DNA from 3 places in the Shigella sp. SIG3 genome. Region 3 is predicted to be linked to each of the others. Evidence: predicted binding sites of a transcription regulator. Region 3 holds the regulator's gene; each other region holds the start of a gene.

Region 1 (6,998 bases), on a different contig from region 3:
CAGCTGTTTTTGCTTCAGCGGATCTTTCAGGCGGATACGACGGAACAGTTCTGGTGCGAAGTTCGGAATACCGGTGAACTTCATCATCTCACCCTGGGTAAAGGTGTCGCCGATCTGAATGGTGCCGTGGTTGTGCAGGCCGAGGATATCGCCCGGATACGCTTCTTCAACGTGCGAACGGTCACCCGCCATAAAGGTCAGCGCGTCGGAGATCACCACATCTTTCGCAGTGCGCACCTGGCGCAGTTTCATGCCTTTTTCATATTTACCGGACACCACACGCATAAACGCCACGCGGTCGCGGTGTTTCGGGTCCATGTTGGCCTGAATTTTAAATACGAAGCCGGTAAATTTATCTTCGCTCGCTTCTACGGTACGGGTATCGGTCTGACGCGGCATCGGCGCAGGCGCCCACTCCACCAGGCCATTCAGCATATGATCAACGCCGAAGTTACCCAGCGCAGTACCGAAGAATACCGGAGTGATTTCGCCCGCAAGGAACAGCTCTTTGTCGAACTCGTTAGACGCGCCTTTAACCAGTTCCAGTTCGTCACGCAGCTGCTGTGCCAGATCTTCACCAACCGCAGCATCGAGATCCGGGTTATTCAGCCCTTTAACAATGCGGACTTCCTGAATGGTGTGCCCTTTACCGCTCTGATAGAGATAGGTTTCATCTTTATAAAGGTGGTAAACGCCTTTAAACAGCTTGCCGCAGCCAATTGGCCAGGTGATCGGTGCGCAGCCAATTTTCAGCTCGTTCTCAACTTCATCGAGCAGTTCCATCGGGTCGCGGATATCACGGTCAAGTTTGTTCATAAAGGTGAGGATCGGCGTGTCGCGCAGACGGGTAACTTCCATCAGCTTACGGGTACGATCTTCAACACCTTTTGCGGCGTCGATAACCATCAGGCAGCAGTCCACCGCCGTCAGGGTACGATAGGTATCTTCCGAGAAGTCTTCGTGCCCCGGGGTGTCGAGCAGGTTAACCAGGCAATCGTGATACGGAAACTGCATCACAGACGTAGTAATGGAGATCCCACGCTGCTTTTCCATCTCCATCCAGTCCGACTTAGCGTGCTGGTTGGAACCACGGCCTTTTACTGTACCGGCGGTCTGAATGGCCTGTCCGAACAGCAGCACCTTCTCGGTGATGGTAGTTTTACCGGCGTCCGGGTGAGAAATAATGGCAAAAGTGCGGCGCTTCGCCACCTCTTGCAAATAAGGAGACAACGTCATAATTCTTTCTTCTTGAGTAAGCGGCATCGCGCCGCGCTTGTTGAAAACGAAAAATTGCGGCTATTTTACCCATCAACGGGGGGGAGGCAATCAGTGTTTACACAGGAGCTGCTCCAGTTCGTGCAACGAAGAAACGGTCCAGGTGGGCGCGATGCCTTCTGGTTGCTCGCGATTGTGCGCATTCAGCCAGCAGGTCGCAAGCCCGGCGTTGATGCCACCGAGAATATCGGACTCGGCAGTGTCGCCAACCATCAGCACGCGTGAACGGTCAGGATTGCCCGCCTGTTCCAGCGCATAATCGAAAATTTTCTTATTCGGTTTGGCAACGCCAACTTCTTCGGAAATCACCAGCAAATCGAAGTAATCACGCAGGCCCGTCCGTTCCAGACGCACTTGCTGCAAGGCGCTAAAACCGTTGGTGATGATGCCGATTTTAGCGTTGCCACGAATGGCGTTAAGCAGAGAAACCGCGCCCGGCAACGGCGTACAGATTTCCGCCATCGCATTAATAAAGGCATCGTTAAGCAAGCCTGCTTCAACTTTCAGCCGTTCGGCCCAGCTCTCGAAACGCCCGTGCTGAAGCTGTAATGAAGTGATCGCGCCGTTTTGATAATCCACCCACAGTGGCTTGTTAACGGCCTGATAGTCCTGAAAATCTTCAGCGGTAAAGGTGACGCTGTAATCAAGAAACATCCGCTGCAGGCCGGTGAATGAGTCAAAGGTAAACAGCGTTTCATCGGCATCAAAGAAAATCCAGTCCCACTTCATTATTCCACCTTGTCTTACATACTGATTGGCAACGCCATGATGATGGCGTCTTCGCGACCGTCCGTGGTGGGGTAGTAATTGCGGCGAATCGTCGCCTCGTTAAAGCCTAAACTTTCGTACAGGGCAATGGCGGCAGCATTTGAGGCACGGACTTCCAGCCATAGTGTCGCCACGCCGCGTTTTTCCAGTTCGTCGATCAGATGTTCCAGCAGCGCCCTACCCAGCCCCTGACGCTGATAGTCGGGATCGACCGCAATATTGAACAATGTAGCTTCATCCAGCACCACTTGCGTAATCGCAAACGCCGCCATTTTGCCGTTTTGCGTTAACTGAAAGTTGAGATAACGCTCGCCCTGGTTGCTGGCAAAGGTTTTTTCACTCCACGGAAAGGCGTGGGCGCGTTGTTCAATGTGGTAAGCCGCTGGTAAATCAGTCGTTTCGAGGGAAGAAATCGTGTTCATATGTGCAAATTTGTTGCCATAACGCGGCGCGTGCCGTTGGGTTTGCCCGTAATTCGGTGAGCGCCGGTGATGCCACCTGAGCGCCTTCCAATGATAGCGGTTCGTCAGTACCCAACCGCCAGCTGTTGCAGCGACTGCCTTGCGGCAGCATCGCGATTTTTTCTGGCGTCAGTTGCAGCACTTGATCGGGGCTGACGGTTAATGCGCGCAGAACATCGCTCACTAAAGGATCAGTCAGGGCGGGAAGATCGTTTGCCACCATCACCAGACGGACGTGTGCCGGGCTCGCAATGGCAATCTCCCCCTGCAACGCGCCAGGGCGACGCAGCGACCACTGGGTAATGCCCAGTTGCTGTAACTGCCAGTCTCGTCGGGATGTCATAGCGAATCGCTCCTGTTGTCAGGGGCGCAAATATAGCAAATTCGTCGATACCGCGCCAACATATGGCTATAATCGCCGCCAGTATCAATTGAGGAGCATTCCATGTCTGCATTTACCCCGGCAAGTGAAGTCTTGCTGCGTCACAGTGATGATTTCGAACAAAGCCGTATTCTGTTTGCCGGAGACTTACAGGATGACCTGCCCGCGCGTTTAGATACCGCGGCCAGCCGTGCTCATACCCAGCAATTCCACCATTGGCAGGTGTTAAGCTGCCAGATGGGGGATAACGCCCGTTTTAGTCTGGTCGCCACGGCGAATGATGTCGCAGATTGCGATACGCTGATTTACTACTGGCCGAAGAACAAACCGGAAGCCCAGTTCCAGTTGATGAATTTACTTTCTCTGCTGCCAGTGGGGACAGATATTTTTGTCGTTGGCGAGAACCGCAGCGGCGTGCGCAGCGCTGAGCAGATGCTGGCAGATTATGCGCCGTTGAATAAAGTCGACAGCGCTCGTCGCTGTGGCCTCTATTTTGGTCGTCTGGAAAAACAGCCAGTATTTGATGCGGATAAATTCTGGGGCGAATACAGCGTCGATGGCCTGACGGTCAAAACGCTGCCTGGCGTGTTTAGCCGCGACGGTCTGGATGTCGGTAGCCAGTTGCTGCTCTCGACGTTAACTCCGCACACGAAAGGTAAAGTGCTGGATGTCGGCTGTGGCGCGGGTGTACTTTCAGTTGCCTTTGCGCGCCATTCGCCGAAAATTCGTCTCACCTTGTGCGATGTCTCTGCCCCGGCGGTAGAAGCCAGCCGCGCAACACTTGCAGCCAACGGTGTTGAAGGTGAAGTCTTTGCCAGCAACGTCTTTTCCGAGGTGAAAGGTTGTTTTGATATGATCATCTCCAACCCGCCGTTCCACGATGGGATGCAAACCAGCCTGGATGCGGCGCAAACGCTGATTCGTGGCGCGGTGCGTCATCTTAATAGCGGCGGCGAGCTGCGAATTGTAGCGAACGCCTTCCTGCCTTACCCGGACGTGCTGGATGAGACATTTGGCTTCCATGAAGTTATCACGCAAACCGGGCGCTTCAAGGTATATCGCGCCATTATGACCCGCCAGGCGAAGAAAGGTTGAGTATCTGATATCTGTCGCCGCATACCGTGTCGGATGCGGCGTGAACGCCTTATCCGACCTACAAAACCTGCACGTTAGCCCTTCGTAGGCCAGATAAGACGCGCCAGCGTCGCATCTGGCATCTGCCCCCGCATGCCTACCAAACCTGCACGCTAGTTTCCTGATGGACATTTTTCCAGCAATTACACATCAGGCGATAATTAACTATTGACGAAAAGCTGAAAACCACTAGAATGCGCCTCCGTGGTAGCAATTCTTTTTAAGAATTGATGGTATGCGAAGGTGGCGGAATTGGTAGACGCGCTAGCTTCAGGTGTTAGTGTCCTTACGGACGTGGGGGTTCAAGTCCCCCCCTTCGCACCAAAAACCACGTTGATATTGCTCGCACTGGGCGAAGGTGGCGGAATTGGTAGACGCGCTAGCTTCAGGTGTTAGTGTTCTTACGGACGTGGGGGTTCAAGTCCCCCCCCTCGCACCAAACGAGGCGATATCAAAAAAAGTAAGATGACTGTGCGAAGGTGGCGGAATTGGTAGACGCGCTAGCTTCAGGTGTTAGTGTCCTTACGGACGTGGGGGTTCAAGTCCCCCCCCTCGCACCAATTATCTTTACTTCCTTTCTTGTTTCTTCCCTGTTTTGTCATCCCTGATTCAAATTCATTATCATCAGCATGATGCCAGCAATAAGCGCCAGGCACGATGGTAGCAAAATGTAATGCCGCAACTGTTTGTGATACAGCATCACCGGCGTCAATACTAATCCCATCAGAATGACAATCCGCCACTGATCCGGCGATAAATCCGCATACATCAGCCCTGCAATCAGCAATCCCGGCAGCAACACTCCCCAGCCACTGCCCAGCGTACGTTGCAACATGGTTTCATCTCTTTCATTGATAATGAAAACCAATATCATATGATAATTTTTATCATTTGCAAGCCAGAGAAATCCCTTGCTATCGAGTAAACCTATCGATAGGATTAGCAATCATTATCATTTAGATTACTATCACGATTATGGCCTATCGTTCCGCACCGCTCTATGAAGATGTCATCTGGCGAACGCATCTCCAGCCGCAGGATGCTGGGCTTGCACAAGCCGTACGGGCGATGATCGCCAAACATCGTGAACATTTGCTGGAGTTTATCCGCCTGGATGAACCCGCTCCGCTTAACGCCATGACGCTGGCGCAATGGTCATCACCGAATGCGCTAAGTTCTCTACTGGCGGTCTATTCCGATCATATCTATCGCAACCAACCAACGATGATCCGCGAGAACAAACCGCTGATCTCACTATGGGCACAATGGTATATCGGCCTGATGGTGCCACCATTAATGCTGGCGCTACTGACGCAGGAAAAAGCATTAGATGTGTCGCCGGAACATTTCCATGCTGAGTTTCACGAAACCGGACGCGTCGCCTGTTTCTGGGTCGATGTGTGTGAAGATAAAAACGCAACACCACATTCGCCGCAGCAGCGAATGGAAACGTTAATCAGCCAGGCGCTGGTTCCGGTTGTGCAAGCACTAGAAGCGACCGGAGAGATCAACGGCAAACTTATCTGGAGTAATACCGGTTATTTGATCAACTGGTATCTCACTGAGATGAAGCAACTGCTCGGCGAGGCTACTGTTGAATCGCTGCGCCATGCCCTCTTTTTTGAGAAAACGCTCACGAACGGTGAAGATAATCCACTCTGGCGTACCGTGGTACTGCGCGACGGCCTGCTGGTGCGCCGCACTTGCTGCCAGCGTTATCGCTTACCGGATGTGCAGCAATGTGGCTATTGTACGCTGAAATGAAAGCACTGCCGGGGAAGTAAACCCGGCATCATGCGGATTAATAGGGATGCAACACATTACTTGCTTCGCAATGCCGCATACATAACAGAATATCTGCGGCCTCCAACAACCCTGCATCAGAACTGACGCCCAGTTTCGACATCACATTAAATTTATGCGCTCGGATCGTTTTGATATTACGTTTAAGCTGCTCGGCAATTTGTGTCATTGAGTAGCCACGCGACATAAAGCGCAATATTTCTCTCTCCGTCGGGCTTAACGTCCGGCTTTGGTTAATGTACCACTGATTGTTCAGTCGGTCGGTCGCCTGACGTACACCATTTAATGACAAAAAGAATTCCTGATGAAAAATCTCCAGCGTTGACGCTTTACTTAATACACCGTCCAGCGGTGATGGCGACAATGAACCAATCAGCCGAGCTTCAATATCATCATCCACAATAACTAAACGCCGGGTACGCGGAAACTTAATCGCCAGCTCAGTCAGGCAAGATAATCCCTCTCTCCGCTCACTTCTCATGGCAGAAAAAGAAAAAATGACCGCCGCAAACGAGATCCGCGACATGGCATCCTGAAATGACTCCTGACTGGTATAGGTATGGAGCTTATAAGGGTTGCCCGCAAACTTTCTGAATAAACTCTCAATACCGATACTACTCATGACGCATTTTTCTATGAGTGCGACATTTCTCTTCTTAATTCGGCTGTGTTCCATTCTGCGGCATCTCCATAAACAGAAGGCAAGTTAAGTTCTCTTGCACCCTGCGCGCTATTTATCCATGCATACATTTCAGCGTTGCTGTGAATTGCCAGTCGACGCATCGCACTGTTTTTTTGGGCGCTGATAGTTTTATTACTTTTCTTAAGCAATGAAGCTATCTGGTTGATGCCCCATCCTTTACCTAATAGCCGCAGTACCTTGCGCTCTGAAAGAGTGAGAATGACGGAGCGATAGCTAAAATCATGAGTTTCAGTCATTGCCGGAGAGGTCAGCATGGCGCTGATACGCTCTGCATGCGTATTGCCGGAACGTACGGTCTTGACCAGATTCTCAATGGGTTCAACATCAGACAATAACGTCGCCGTAGGGCACATGAGCAGTTCTACAGCCTGGGAATACCAGGAGCGTGACACCATGAAAACCCAGTGAATTTCCCGATATTGTGAGATTAAAGAATAATAATGTTCACAAACAGAACGTGGATCTTCACTTT
Region 2 (6,998 bases), on a different contig from region 3:
GCTCTGCGCCAACGCGTGCGCAAAGCATCTGCCAGGGGACAATGTTAGCGTGGTGCTCCATCTGACTGATGATGATGTTATCGCCCGCCCGCACATTGCTGTTGCCCCAGCTATTGGCGACCAGATTGATCCCTTCCGTCGTGCCGCGGACGAACACCAGCTCTTCCGCCGAACGGGCATTAATAAACAGCGATGCCCGCTTGCGCACGTTCTCCATTTTCTCGGTCGCCTGGGCGCTTAAGGTATGAATACCGCGATGCACCGCCGCGTAGCCATGACGATAAAACTCGGCCTCGGCGTCAATCACCTGGCTCGGTTTCTGTGCACTGGCGGCGCTGTCGAGATAAGCCAGCGGCAAACCGTTTACCTCACGCGAAAGCACCGGAAAGTCGGCCCGCACTTTGTCGACGGAAAAAGTCATCTTGCACCTCCTGGCAGCCGTTGACCGATTCGGGCCAGCACCTGCTGTTTAAGCCCCTCATCACGCAGTGCTTCCGTCAGTTCGGCAGCAAAGGCGTAAATGATCATCTGCTGGGCATCCTGCTGATTGATCCCGCGCGAGCGCAGATAGAACATCTGTTCATCATCAATACGCCCCACCGTCGCGCCGTGGCTGCATTTCACATCATCTGCATAGATTTCCAGCTGCGGTTTTGTATCCACTTCCGCCAGTTTGCCCATCAGCAGATTATTGTTGGTCATCTGACCATCCGTTTTGATGGCGTGCTGCGCGACGTTGATCAAACCGTTAAATACCGCGCGGCCTTTGTCGCTGACGATAGTTTTGTGCAACTGTCGGCTGTTACAAAAACCTTTATTGTGTTCCAGCCAGGTACGGGTATCACACACCTCGTTTTTCACCGGCATCGCCAGGCTATTGATCCGCAGCGTGCTGTTTTCGCCATTGAGTTGCGTACTGGTGTTGTGTCGTAACACTGCGCCACCCAGCAGGAAACTATGGCTAAATGCGGTGGCATCGTCAGCCAGCAACAAATCGTTATGGGCAAAGTGGTGACTGACCGGGTTTTCAAACGCCAGCTTGATATGCTGCAAGTGGGCGTTCGCTGCGACATTGATAGTGAACCGTGCCCCGGTAAAATGACGAGCATCATTAAGGCTGACAAAATGTTCGATCACCGTTGCTTCGGCACCTTCCGCCAGATCCAGATGATGCCGGTAATGGGCAGTGTTCACCTCTTCACCTGCCACGCCCTGGGTGATATGCATTAACAGCAATGGCTTTGCCGGCCGTTGACCGCGCTTCACGGCGATATGCGTCACGCTTTGTGCCAGGCTTTCCGTCAAATGCAGAAACACTTCCGCCTGAATAGCGTCGGGTAACCCCTGACGGTCGTCGTTAATGCTCACTTCATATCCGCTGCCTTCAATTGCATCGCTCAGCGCGGGCACGTAACGTCCATCGACAAACACCAGCCGCACGGCGTCTAACGTTAACGCTAAGGCATCACGCTGCTGTGGGGATATATCTCCCGCAATGCTGACAAACTGACTATTGGTCAGCCCTTCCAGCGGCGTATATTTCCAGTTTTCATGTTTACGTGTCGGCAGTCCGGTACGCAGCAATTGTTGTAAATGCTGCTGTGCTTGCGGTGAGCGTTTTGTCCCTTCAGCTTCAAACAAGTGATGCCACTGTTGCAGCGCATTACTGCTGTTCGGTAAGCCAGCCATAACCCTGCTCCTCCAGTTGTTTGACCAACGTGAAATCGCCGGATTTCACAATTCGTCCCTGATATAGCACATGAACGTAATCAGGCTTGATGTAGTCGAGAATGCGTTGGTAGTGCGTAACAATGATGAATGAGCGCTTGCCATCACGCAGCGAGTTCACGCCATCGGCGACCACTTTTAATGCGTCAATATCCAGCCCGGAGTCCGACTCATCAAGAATGCATAACTCCGGTTCCAGCACCGCCATTTGCAAAATATCGTTGCGCTTTTTCTCGCCGCCGGAAAAACCAACGTTTACCGAACGGGTTAATAAATCTTCCGGCATCTTCAGGAGAGCGATTTTCTCTTCCATCAAATCCTGAAAATCAAAGCGGTCGTGCGTTTCCTGGCCGCGATAGCTGCGCACTGCATTAAGTGCCGTTTGCAGGAAAAACTGGTTACTGACGCCTGGAATCTCCACCGGATACTGGAAGGCCATAAAGATGCCTTCGCCTGCACGATCTTCCGGCGACAGTGCAAGCAAATCTTTGCCTTTGAACTCAACCGTGCCGCCCGTCACTTCATAATCTTCGCGCCCGGCAAGCGTTGCCGATAAAGTACTTTTGCCCGAACCGTTTGGCCCCATAATGGCGTGAACTTCGCCGGGACGAACGTCGAGGCTTAATCCACGCAGGATAGCTTTATCTTCCACGCTGACGTGTAAATCTTTAATACTTAACATGTTTATTCCTTATCCGACGCTGTGTTCAAGACTGATGGCGAGGAGTTTTTGTGCTTCAACGGCAAATTCCAGCGGCAGTTCTGAGAACACGTCTTTGCAGAAACCGTTAACAATCATCGAGATGGCGTCTTCTTCGCTGATCCCGCGTTGCAGGCAGTAAAACAGTTGATCTTCACCAATACGTGATGTCGTTGCCTCGTGCTCCAGTTGTGCGCTGTTATTGCGACATTCGACATACGGGAAGGTATGCGCCCCACAATTAGCGCCAATCAGCATTGAGTCGCACTGAGTGAAATTGCGCGCATTGGTTGCCGTCGGCATGATTTTCACTAAGCCGCGATAACTGTTCTGACTATGTCCGGCAGAGATCCCTTTCGAGATAATGGTCGATTTGGTGTTTTTACCGATGTGGATCATCTTGGTGCCGGTATCCGCTTGCTGATGACCGCTGGTCAGCGCCACTGAGTAAAACTCACCAATGGAGTTATCGCCGCGCAAAATGCAGCTGGGATATTTCCACGTAATCGCTGACCCGGTTTCTGATTGCGTCCATGACATTTTGCTGTTTTCGCCTTCGCACAAAGCACGCTTGGTGACGAAGTTGAGAATACCGCCGGTGTTGTTATCGCCAGGGAACCAGTTTTGTACCGTGGAATATTTCACCTCGGCGTTTTTATGGATGATGACTTCCACCACTGCCGCGTGCAACTGATAGCTGTCACGCACCGGAGCGGAACAGCCTTCAATGTAGCTGACGTAGCTGTCTTCGTCGGCCACCAGAATTGTGCGCTCAAACTGCCCGGTTTTTTCCGCGTTAATGCGAAAATAGGTGGAAAGTTCCATCGGGCAGCGCACGCCTTTAGGCACATAAATAAACGTACCGTCAGAGGCTACCGCCGCATTAAGTGCTGCAAAGAAGTTGTCATTCCCCGGCACCACGGTGCCGAGATATTTACGCACCAGTTCCGGGTGATCGTGGATCGCCTCACCAAAGGAACAGAAAATAATTCCCTGCTCCGCCAGTTTTTCGCGATAAGTGGTGGCAACCGAAACAGAGTCGAAAATGGCATCCACCGCCACCTCTTTGCCTTCCCGCACGGGAACGCCCAACTGCTCAAACGCCGCCTCCACCTCTTTACTTAAAAAGGCGTTCGCGCCAGTTTGCTGCACCGCGCCAGGTTCAGACGCGCAAGTGTCGTCACAATTACCGCACGATGGTGCTGAGTAGTAGCTGTAATCCTGATAATTCAGCTTGTCGTAGTGCGCTTTCAACCAGTGCGGTTCTTCCATCTCCAGCCATGCGCGATAGGCGTTTAGACGAAACTCCAGCATCCACTCCGGCTCATTACGCTTCGCCGAAATTGCGCGCACCACCTCTTCGTTTATCCCCTTTGCCAGCTCATCGGTGGCTAACTGGGTGAAGAATCCTTCTTTATAATTCAGCGGGCCGCCGGTCCAGGTTTTGACATCGTCAGTTGCTTCAGTATTACGAGACATAGTACCGCCTATACCCTAAAGCTTTCGCCACAGCCACATTCATTCTGGGCTTTAGGGTTGTGAAATTTGAATATCTGATTAAGTCCTTCACGAACGAAATCGATTTCCGTGCCATCAATAAACGGCATCGATTGCAGCGGGACAAACAGCTTCGCGCCGTCGTGTTCAAACAGCAGATCGTCTTTGTCCGGCTCGCTAACACTGTCGAGCACATAGCCAAAGCCCGCGCAGCCCGTTTGCTTCACACCTAAGCGCACGCCGACCATACCTGGCTGCTTTGCCACCAGCTCGCGGATGTGTATCGCCGCTGCGGGTGTCAGCGTTAAGCCTTGCCAGGCGAAATCCTGTGGGTTAAAGGTTCCTGAATGCATGTCCATCTATTTACCTCACTTCATCGCTTTCAGCGTATAACAGCATGTTAGTGATAATGATTATCAGTTCAACCCAGCAAACGCAGGGGCTTTACCGTAAAACATGCTTTTTGCCTGCTTTTAATAAGCATAGCCCCTGATGTGTGGGTTAACAGGCACGCTAAGAATTAGGTATCTCATTGTTAGATAATGGTTATTATCTAAGGAGCATTAAGGCTGTGATGAAAAAGAAAAAGTTGTATTGAAAATGACTATTTAAGAGATAGGTAAAAAAGTGCAGCGTTCAGAAATAAGAAAACCCTTAAGTCTGTGCGACACAGGCTTAAGGGTTTCTACCCCATCCGGCGCTTATCTCCGGCACTCTCAGTGGCTTAGCTCTTGAAGGGGCGATAAGAATAATCTCATAAAGCTAACCCGCCGTTTTAACACAAACTGCGATTAGTATTATTTTTGAACAATATCAGGCGGTAGATAAGCAGTATTAAGAAGGTCATCGAACCTGGACGGAGGTTAATCCAGGTCGATTTGGCGAACTTGCGGCATTAAGTCAGGATCAATGCACGCCCAGACGCCAGGCAAAGTAGATTTCTTCTTTTAATTCAGCAGAAGAGAGAGTAAGCAGGTCAGCAAATTCAAGTTCTAGTTGTTTCAGACGTTTGAGATATTGGGCAGGTGAAAGATTGCTCTGGTCACGGCGTAAAAATTCAATGGCCAGCTGGGTGGGATCAAGTTGAGTAGACATAGCATCCTCGCTTTTAGACAAGACCTGCACAGTATACCACCGTTTACTGTGCAGATAATGACCAAAAGCAATATGCGTCACACTTTTCTGGTGACAACGTCACAAAATGGCGGTCGTCAATCGTGACGAACAGCACAAACGCCCTTTCTCATCGAAGATTTCAATCTGCCAGACCTGGTGACGCGAACCGAGATGCAACGGTTTACATATGCCGCGCACCCGCCCTTCTCGTGCCGAGCGGACGTGATTAGCATTGATTTCCAGACCAACCACTTTTTGCTCACCTTCGGTACATAAATAACCGGCAACGGAACCGATACTTTCGGCCAGTACCACGGATGCTCCTCCATGCAGCAACCCGAAAGGCTGCTTTGTCCGCGAGTCTACTGGCATTGTCGCTTCAAGGGTGTCATCACCAATATGTTCAAAGCGAATATCCAGGAACCCCACCATGTTTCCTTCACCCATAGCATTCAGTGCTTCCAGGGTGATTTTCCGTTTCCATATCATTTAATAATCTCCAGTAAAGCCTGCACAGGATGGCGTACCCCCGTGCCTTCAACCCGTTTTACCTGGCTACGGCAGGAATATCCGGTCGCCAGACAGCGGTTACGCGGCAGTCGCTGCATAGCCTGATGCCAGGATAACTCATAGATCCCGAGCGAATTTTCATGGTTTTTCGCTTCATGTCCGTAAGTCCCTGCCATGCCGCAGCAACCCACGCTGACATTTTCCAGTTTCGCGCCAAAACGGGCAAATATCGCGGCCCATTGTGCTGGCGCGCCCGGCAAAGCGGTAACCTCGGTACAGTGACCAAAGAAATACCATGATTCACCGCTGACTGTAGCCACTGGATGTGACTCAAGTGCGCTTGCCAGCCATTCATTCGCAAGTAAGACGTTAAACTCGCCACGTTCCTCGCCCAGCGCCAGTTTATATTCATCGCGATAACAAAGTACCAGCGCCGGATCGACGCCCACCATTGGCATCCCAAGCTTAGCCATACGGTTGAGGAAATCCGCCGTCTTTTTCGCCGTCTTCGCAAAACGATTAAGAAAGCCTTTGATATGCTGGGCTTTGCCATTTGGCGAAAATGGCAGTAACACAGGCTGGAAACCTAATTTTTCAACCAGACGGACAAAATCCGCCACCACTTGCGCATCGTAATAGCTGGTAAAGGGGTCCTGCACCACCAACACCGTGCGCGCTTTCTGCTCTGCATTGAGAGCTTCAAGCTGTTCCAGCGTCATGTTTGCCGAGCGATGCCCCACCATTTGTTGTTGTAGCGAGGGGACCGACAGCAGTGGCAAATCAACCATGCCGATATGTTTTTCCGAGAGTTTGCGCACCAGCGGCTGGTTAATGAAGAAGTTAAAGGTTTTCGGCGCGCGTGCCATCAGCGGTGCGTAGCTCTCGACCGTAGCAACGAGGTGGTCGCGAAGCGGGCGTAAATAACGGGTGTGATAGAGCTGCAGAAAACGAGAGCGAAACTCCGGCACATCAATTTTGATGGGGCACTGGGTCGAACAAGCTTTACAGGCCAGACAGCCCGACATCGCCTCTTTGACTTCGTGTGAGAAGTCATATTCGCCTTTATTCGCATGCCAGCTATTGCGCGTGCGGGCAATTAACGTCCGCAAACTGACGCCGGATTCAGGCAGTTCTTGTTCCAGTTTGAGTGGGTCAACGCCGCGATCCGCCAACAAGCGCAGCCATTCACGCACCAGCGTTGCGCGCCCTTTCGGTGAATGAATCCGGTTCTGGGTGATCTTCATCGACGGACACATCGGACTACGGGCATCAAAGTTGAAGCATAAACCGTTGCCGTTACACTCCATCGCACCGCGCCACTGCTGGCGTACCGCAATGGGGATCTGCCGATCGAATGTACCGCGCTTCACCGCGTCCACTTTCATCATCGGCGCATCGAGACCTTCTGGCGGGCAAATCTTCCCTGGGTTGAGTCGGTTATGCGGGT
Region 3 (6,998 bases):
ACAGTTGTCAGCCTGTCCCGCTTATAAGATCATACGCCGTTATACGTTGTTTACGCTTTGAGGAATCCACGATGAGTGAGGCAGAAGCCCGCCCGACTAACTTTATCCGTCAGATCATCGATGAAGATCTGGCCAGTGGTAAGCACACCACAGTACACACCCGTTTCCCGCCGGAGCCGAATGGCTATCTGCATATTGGCCATGCGAAATCTATCTGCCTGAACTTCGGGATCGCCCAGGACTATAAAGGCCAGTGCAACCTGCGTTTCGACGACACTAACCCGGTAAAAGAAGATATCGAGTATGTCGATTCGATCAAAAACGACGTAGAGTGGTTAGGTTTTCACTGGTCTGGTAACGTCCGTTACTCCTCCGATTATTTTGATCAGCTCCACGCCTATGCGATCGAACTGATCAATAAAGGCCTGGCGTACGTTGATGAACTGACACCGGAACAGATCCGCGAATACCGCGGTACCCTGACGCAGCCGGGTAAAAACAGCCCGTACCGCGACCGCAGCGTTGAAGAGAACTTGGCGCTGTTCGAAAAAATGCGTGCCGGTGGTTTTGAAGAAGGTAAAGCCTGCCTGCGTGCGAAAATCGACATGGCGTCGCCATTTATCGTAATGCGCGATCCGGTGCTGTACCGCATTAAATTTGCTGAACACCACCAGACTGGCAACAAGTGGTGCATCTACCCGATGTACGACTTCACCCATTGCATCAGCGATGCGCTGGAAGGTATTACGCACTCTCTGTGTACGCTTGAGTTCCAGGACAACCGTCGTCTGTACGACTGGGTACTGGATAACATCACCATTCCTGTTCATCCGCGCCAGTACGAATTCTCGCGCCTGAATCTGGAATACACTGTGATGTCCAAGCGTAAGCTGAACCTGCTGGTGACCGACAAGCACGTTGAAGGCTGGGATGACCCGCGTATGCCGACCATTTCCGGTCTGCGTCGTCGTGGTTACACTGCGGCTTCTATTCGTGAGTTCTGCAAACGCATCGGCGTGACCAAGCAGGACAACACCATTGAGATGGCGTCGCTGGAATCCTGCATCCGTGAAGATCTCAACGAAAATGCGCCGCGCGCAATGGCAGTTATCGATCCGGTGAAACTGGTTATCGAAAACTATCAGGGCGAAGGCGAAATGGTCACCATGCCGAACCATCCGAACAAACCGGAAATGGGGAGCCGTCAGGTGCCGTTTAGCGGTGAAATTTGGATCGATCGCGCCGATTTCCGCGAAGAAGCTAACAAGCAGTACAAACGTCTGGTGCTGGGTAAAGAAGTGCGTCTGCGTAATGCTTACGTCATTAAGGCTGAACGCGTGGAGAAAGATGCCGAAGGTAATATCACCACCATCTTCTGTACTTATGACGCCGACACCTTAAGCAAAGATCCGGCAGATGGTCGTAAAGTCAAAGGTGTTATTCACTGGGTGAGCGCGGCACATGCGCTGCCGGTTGAAATCCGTTTGTATGATCGTCTGTTCAGCGTGCCTAACCCAGGTGCTGCGGATGATTTCCTGTCGGTGATTAACCCGGAATCGCTGGTGATCAAACAGGGCTTTGCTGAACCGTCGCTGAAAGATGCGGTAGCGGGTAAAGCATTCCAGTTTGAGCGTGAAGGTTACTTCTGCCTCGACAGCCGCCATTCCACGGCCGAAAAACCGGTATTTAACCGCACCGTTGGGCTGCGTGATACCTGGGCGAAAGTAGGCGAGTAATTTTAAGTTCTACCAAGCCGGGTGAGGCATTTACGTCGCATCCGGCAATAAATAGACAATAAATTTCAAACGCTAAATTGCCTGATGCGCTTCGCTTATTAGGCCTACATGATCTCTGCAATATATTGAATTTGCGTGCTTTTGTAGGCCGGATAAGGCGTTCACGCCGCATCCGGCAAGAAATAGCAAACAATCCCAAACGCCGCGCTCTGCGGCGTTTTTTCTGCTTTTCTTCGCGAATTAATTCCGCTTCGCAATTTATCCATAAAATAAATTTAAAATCACAAAACATAATTAAATAAAATGTAACCGCTTTCATCTTGCTGGAATTTCACGTTTTTATTCTTCTGCAAGCCTTTCAACCGCAAACTTAAGCCTTGTAACAAAAATCATCAAAATATGTGCGGTTGCTCATGTTCTTACATTCTGGTTACAGAAAGAGATTGATAATTCGCGTCGCGAAAAATAGTCTGTTCCTGTAGTCAGCGAGACTTTTCTCAACGCTACTTTTTTAATTTTTATTTTTTTTCGCTGTTCACCTTTGGTGCAGCAATTTATACGTCAAAGAGGATTAACCCATGCGTACGTTTAGTGGCAAACGTAGTACGCTGGCGCTGGCTATTGCCGGTGTTACAGCAATGTCGGGCTTTATGGCAATGCCGGAGGCTCGCGCCGAAGGATTCATCGACGATTCAACCTTAACCGGCGGTATCTATTACTGGCAGCGTGAACGCGACCGTAAAGATGTTACCGACGGCGACAAATACAAAACCAACCTTTTTCACTCCACCTGGAATGCCAACCTCGATTTTCAGTCCGGTTATGCTGCTGATATGTTCGGCCTTGATATTGCTGCGTTTACGGCGATTGAAATGGCGGAAAACGGCGACAGCTCCCACCCGAACGAAATCGCGTTTTCAAAAAGTAATAAAGCCTATGACGAAGACTGGTCCGGCGACAAAAGCGGTATAAGCCTGTATAAAGCTGCGGCCAAATTTAAATACGGTCCGGTTTGGGCGAGGGCAGGTTACATTCAGCCAACCGGTCAAACGCTGTTAGCGCCGCACTGGAGCTTTATGCCGGGTACTTATCAGGGGGCGGAAGCCGGGGCGAATTTTGATTACGGCGATGCTGGTGCCTTGAGTTTCTCCTACATGTGGACCAACGAATACAAAGCGCCGTGGCATCTGGAAATGGATGAGTTTTATCAGAACGATAAAACCACCAAAGTTGATTATCTGCACTCCATCGGTGCGAAATACGACTTCAAAAATAACTTCGTACTGGAAGCGGCATTTGGTCAGGCGGAAGGGTATATCGATCAATATTTTGCCAAAGCCAGCTACAAATTTGATATCGCCGGTAGCCCGTTAACCACCAGCTACCAGTTCTATGGTACCCGCGATAAAGTTGACGATCGCAGCGTCAACGATCTTTATGACGGCACCGCTTGGCTGCAAGCGTTGACCTTTGGTTACCGGGCGGCTGACGTAGTGGATTTGCGCCTCGAAGGCACCTGGGTTAAGGCTGACAGTCAGCAGGGATACTTCCTGCAACGTATGACCCCAACCTACGCTTCCTCCAACGGCCGCCTGGATATCTGGTGGGATAACCGTTCCTACTTCAACGCTAACGGCGAAAAAGCGGTCTTCTTCGGTGCGATGTATGACCTGAAAAACTGGAATCTTCCAGGCTTCGCCATCGGCGCTTCCTACGTTTACGCATGGGATGCTAAACCTGCGACCTGGCAGAGCAATCCGGATGCGTACAACGACAAAAACCGGACTATTGAAGAGTCTGCCTACAGCCTGGATGCGGTCTACACCATTCAGGACGGTCGCGCCAAAGGCACGATGTTCAAACTGCACTTCACCGAATACGACAACCACTCCGACATCCCAAGCTGGGGCGGCGGTTACGGTAACATCTTCCAGGATGAGCGTGACGTGAAATTTATGGTAATCGCACCATTCACCATCTTCTGATGCCCGACGCGGCAGGTTTTGTGCCTGCCGCATTCAATGAAAAAACTGATTCTCATCGCCATGATGGCATCGGGGCTGGTAGCTTGTGCGCAATCAACCGCACCACAGGAAGACAGCCGTCTGAAAGAGGCATACAGCGCCTGTATCAACACCGCGCAAGGTTCGCCAGAAAAAATTGAAGCCTGCCAGAGCGTGTTAAACGTGCTGAAGAAAGAGAAACAACATCAGCAGTTTGCCGACCAGGAAAGTGTACGCGTACTGGATTATCAGCAGTGTCTGCGTGCAACGCAAACCGGAAATGATCAGGCGGTGAAAGCCGATTGTGATAAGGTCTGGCAGGAAATACGCAGTAATAACAAATAAGTGAGAGCTGTAACTCTCGCTTTTCTTATTTCCCTTGTATAAAAAAGCCAACCCGCAGGTTGGCTTTTCTCGTTCAGGCTGGCTTATTTGCCTTCGTGCGCGTGCTCATCTTCGCGGCAATCGCCTTCGGCACAGTGACCGTAAAGATAGAGACTGTGGTTAGTCAGGCGAATGCCATGTTTTGCGGCAATTTCACGCTGACGCGCTTCGATGGAATCATCACTAAATTCGATAACCTTGCCGCAGTCGAGGCAAATCAGGTGATCGTGGTGATGTTGCTGTGTCAGCTCAAATACGGATTTACCGCCTTCAAAATTGTGGCGGGTGACGATACCAGCGTCGTCAAACTGGTTCAGTACGCGATATACCGTAGCCAGACCAATTTCTTCACCCATATCGATCAGACGTTTGTATAAATCTTCCGCACTGACGTGATGGTTGTCCGGCTCCTGAAGAACTTCCAGGATTTTTAAACGAGGAAGCGTTACTTTCAGGCCAGCTTTCTTTAGGGCGGTATTGTTATCAGTCATGCGGAATCTGTCCTGTTACTAAGCGGTTCACTTCATTAGAAGAAGTGACAGAATTTGCTCTTGAGATAATGCGTATCATTATAGAATTGCCACGCCTAAATGAAAACCACAAGTCCCTGGCAAATATTGTTAATAAAAACGTGGCACAGCTTACATTTACAACGGCAAGGCCACTTGAACACTGGGACATTGTACAGGTACAACAGCAAAAGTTACAAATTTGTAGCAATTATTTTGATTGGCATTATCTATTAATACGGCGTAGACATGAGTCTACGCCGCATCACATCAGGCATTAAGAATTTCGTCGAGATGCAACTCTTCAGAAATCTGTTTAACCCATTTTTCTACACGTTCAGCGGTCAGTTCCGGCTGACGGTCTTCGTCGATAGCCAGACCGACAAAGTGGTCGTCATCTGCCAGACCTTTTGATGCTTCGAAATGATAGCCCGCAGTTGGCCAGTGACCAACGATGGTTGCACCGCGCGGTTCAATGATGTCGCGGATGGTGCCCAATGCGTCGCAGAAATATTCGGCGTAATCTTCCTGGTCACCACAACCAAACAGCGCAACCAGTTTACCATTGAAATCAATCTCTTCGAGAGTCGGGAAGAAGTCATCCCAGTCACACTGCGCTTCGCCGTAATACCAGGTTGGGATGCCCAGCAGCAGAATGTCGTAAGCTTCCAGATCTTCTTTGCTGCTTTTTGCAATGTCATGGACATCGGCAACGTCTTTACCAAGCTGTTTTTGAATCATTTTTGCGATATTTTCGGTATTACCGGTGTCGCTGCCGAAAAAGATGCCAGTGATAGCCATGAGTGAAATAACCTCTTGAAACTTATTGAAATGGGGGTGGAAAATTGCCCACGGATAAAGGCAATCATAGCAGAACAGGCAGTCTTGCGGAATCAGCAAACGAGCAGGACTGCACACTGTGCTACATGAAAGTGGAAATTTAAACGATGCCCTGACTACGCAGCGCCGCCAGTTGCTGCATTAACATCTCTTCGATCAGTTCGCTACGGCTCATATTACGCGATTCCGCCAGCTCGTTCAGCGCCTCGACAGCTTCCGCGTTCAGCTTCAGTTCGACACGCTTAAGGCCACGTACTTTGTCGCGTTTTAGCTGGTTGCGTTTATTAATACGCAGCTGTTCATCGCGCGAAAGCGGATTAGTTTTCGGTCGTCCCGGTCGACGCTCGTGCGCGAACAGATCTAATGTCGTACGGTCCGTTTGTTCTTTGGCCATGATCTTGGTGACTTCGGGGGAAACAATCAGCCAGGCCTCTGCCCGGATGGATAGCGCGCCATAATACATCAGCGCGATGACTCACGCCAACGCCCACGCGCGGAAAGCGACGCGGACGCTGGGTTTTTAATCAGTTGCGTTAATCATTGAGATAGCGACGGATAGCGCGTAATACCGCATCCGGTTTTTCAGCATGGACCCAGTGACCCGCGCCTGCAATCACATGCGCCCGTGCCTGTGGAAATTGTGCCAGTAAATCATCACGGTACTGCTCGCTAACATACGGAGAATTGCCGCCAGGGATAAACAGGGCAGGGTGATCCCATGCCGGGATTTTCTCCCAACCCACAATATGCGGATACTGATCCCACAATACCGGTACGTTAAAGCGCCACTCCCCGTCAACAAAAGATTTCAACAGAAACTGAATCACCCCTTCTTCATTAAGATGCTGGCGCATTATTGCTGCTGCTTGCTGGCGAGTTTGTGCGTCCGATTCACTGACCGCGTTGATAGCTGCGAAAATCTCATCATGACGGCGTACGTGATAGTCGACCGGTGCGATATCGATCGCCACCAGTTTATCGATGCGATCGGGGGCCAGTGCAGTAAGTGCCATTACCGCTTTACCGCCCATGGAGTGACCGATAAATGTTGCTTTGTCGATCTGCAGTGCATCCAGGGTATCAACAAGATCCTGCGCCATCGCCGGGTAATTCATTACCGGCTCTCTTGGTGAAAGACCGTGGTTACGCATATCAACCTGGATGATATTGTGATCGTTTACCAGATCGCGAGCCAGTACGCCAAGGTTGTCGAGGCTACCAAACAGACCATGGACAAGAACGATGGGAGAATTATTGTGCTGGTTTTGTGCAGTTTGCGCGCGGATATTTAATTTCATGGCAAAGTTCTTTTTTTCGCGTTGTCGGGTTAGGGTATTATGTTGACCATTGTGCCACAGGGCTGCAACAAATAAGGTTTATTCCGAGTTTTTCTGCAAGCCAGGCTTGACGCTATCCGCTGCCGGGATTTATTCATATACTCTTGGCGACTTGTATTCAGCTAAGACACTGCACTGGATTAAGATGAAAACGATTGAAGTTGATGATGAACTCTACAGCTATATTGC

What was found. The regulator Fur, encoded in region 3, represses iron uptake genes when iron is present. The targets are predictions, from matches to a motif close to ATAATAATGAGAACNACTATCAA.
Region 1: a site for Fur is predicted at 4,872-4,894, ahead of fhuF (siderophore-iron reductase FhuF). Genes of this name have one in related genera too.
Region 2: a site for Fur is predicted at 4,323-4,345, ahead of sufA (Fe-S cluster assembly scaffold SufA). Genes of this name have one in related genera too.

The regions. Positions count from the first base shown of each region.
Region 1 covers NZ_JBQZXE010000013.1:48,385-55,382, forward strand. The annotation lists gene prfC (peptide chain release factor 3) at 1-1,236, opposite strand, end outside; gene yjjG (pyrimidine 5'-nucleotidase) at 1,327-2,004, opposite strand; gene rimI (ribosomal protein S18-alanine N-acetyltransferase) at 2,019-2,465, opposite strand; gene holD (DNA polymerase III subunit psi) at 2,434-2,847, opposite strand; gene rsmC (16S rRNA (guanine(1207)-N(2))-methyltransferase RsmC) at 2,950-3,981, shown strand; tRNA gene ACUU1I_RS04880 (tRNA-Leu) at 4,258-4,344, shown strand; tRNA gene ACUU1I_RS04885 (tRNA-Leu) at 4,373-4,459, shown strand; tRNA gene ACUU1I_RS04890 (tRNA-Leu) at 4,494-4,580, shown strand; gene ACUU1I_RS04895 (DUF1435 domain-containing protein) at 4,619-4,855, opposite strand; gene fhuF (siderophore-iron reductase FhuF) at 4,996-5,784, shown strand; gene bglJ (DNA-binding transcriptional activator BglJ) at 5,822-6,499, opposite strand; partial or broken gene ACUU1I_RS04910 (helix-turn-helix domain-containing protein) at 6,457-6,998, opposite strand, start outside.
Region 2 covers NZ_JBQZXE010000075.1:2,908-9,905, forward strand. The annotation lists gene sufS (cysteine desulfurase SufS) at 1-421, opposite strand, end outside; gene sufD (Fe-S cluster assembly protein SufD) at 418-1,689, opposite strand; gene sufC (Fe-S cluster assembly ATPase SufC) at 1,664-2,410, opposite strand; gene sufB (Fe-S cluster assembly protein SufB) at 2,420-3,907, opposite strand; gene sufA (Fe-S cluster assembly scaffold SufA) at 3,916-4,284, opposite strand; gene ACUU1I_RS13715 (YdiH family protein) at 4,832-5,020, opposite strand; gene menI (1,4-dihydroxy-2-naphthoyl-CoA hydrolase) at 5,120-5,530, opposite strand; gene ydiJ (D-2-hydroxyglutarate dehydrogenase YdiJ) at 5,527-6,998, opposite strand, start outside.
Region 3 covers NZ_JBQZXE010000021.1:25,189-32,186, forward strand. The annotation lists gene glnS (glutamine--tRNA ligase) at 72-1,736, shown strand; gene chiP (chitoporin ChiP) at 2,315-3,721, shown strand; gene chiQ (ChiQ/YbfN family lipoprotein) at 3,758-4,084, shown strand; gene fur (ferric iron uptake transcriptional regulator) at 4,168-4,614, opposite strand; gene uof (fur leader peptide) at 4,607-4,693, opposite strand; gene fldA (flavodoxin FldA) at 4,903-5,433, opposite strand; gene ybfE (LexA regulated protein) at 5,573-5,866, opposite strand; gene ybfF (esterase) at 6,006-6,770, opposite strand; gene seqA (replication initiation negative regulator SeqA) at 6,955-6,998, shown strand, end outside.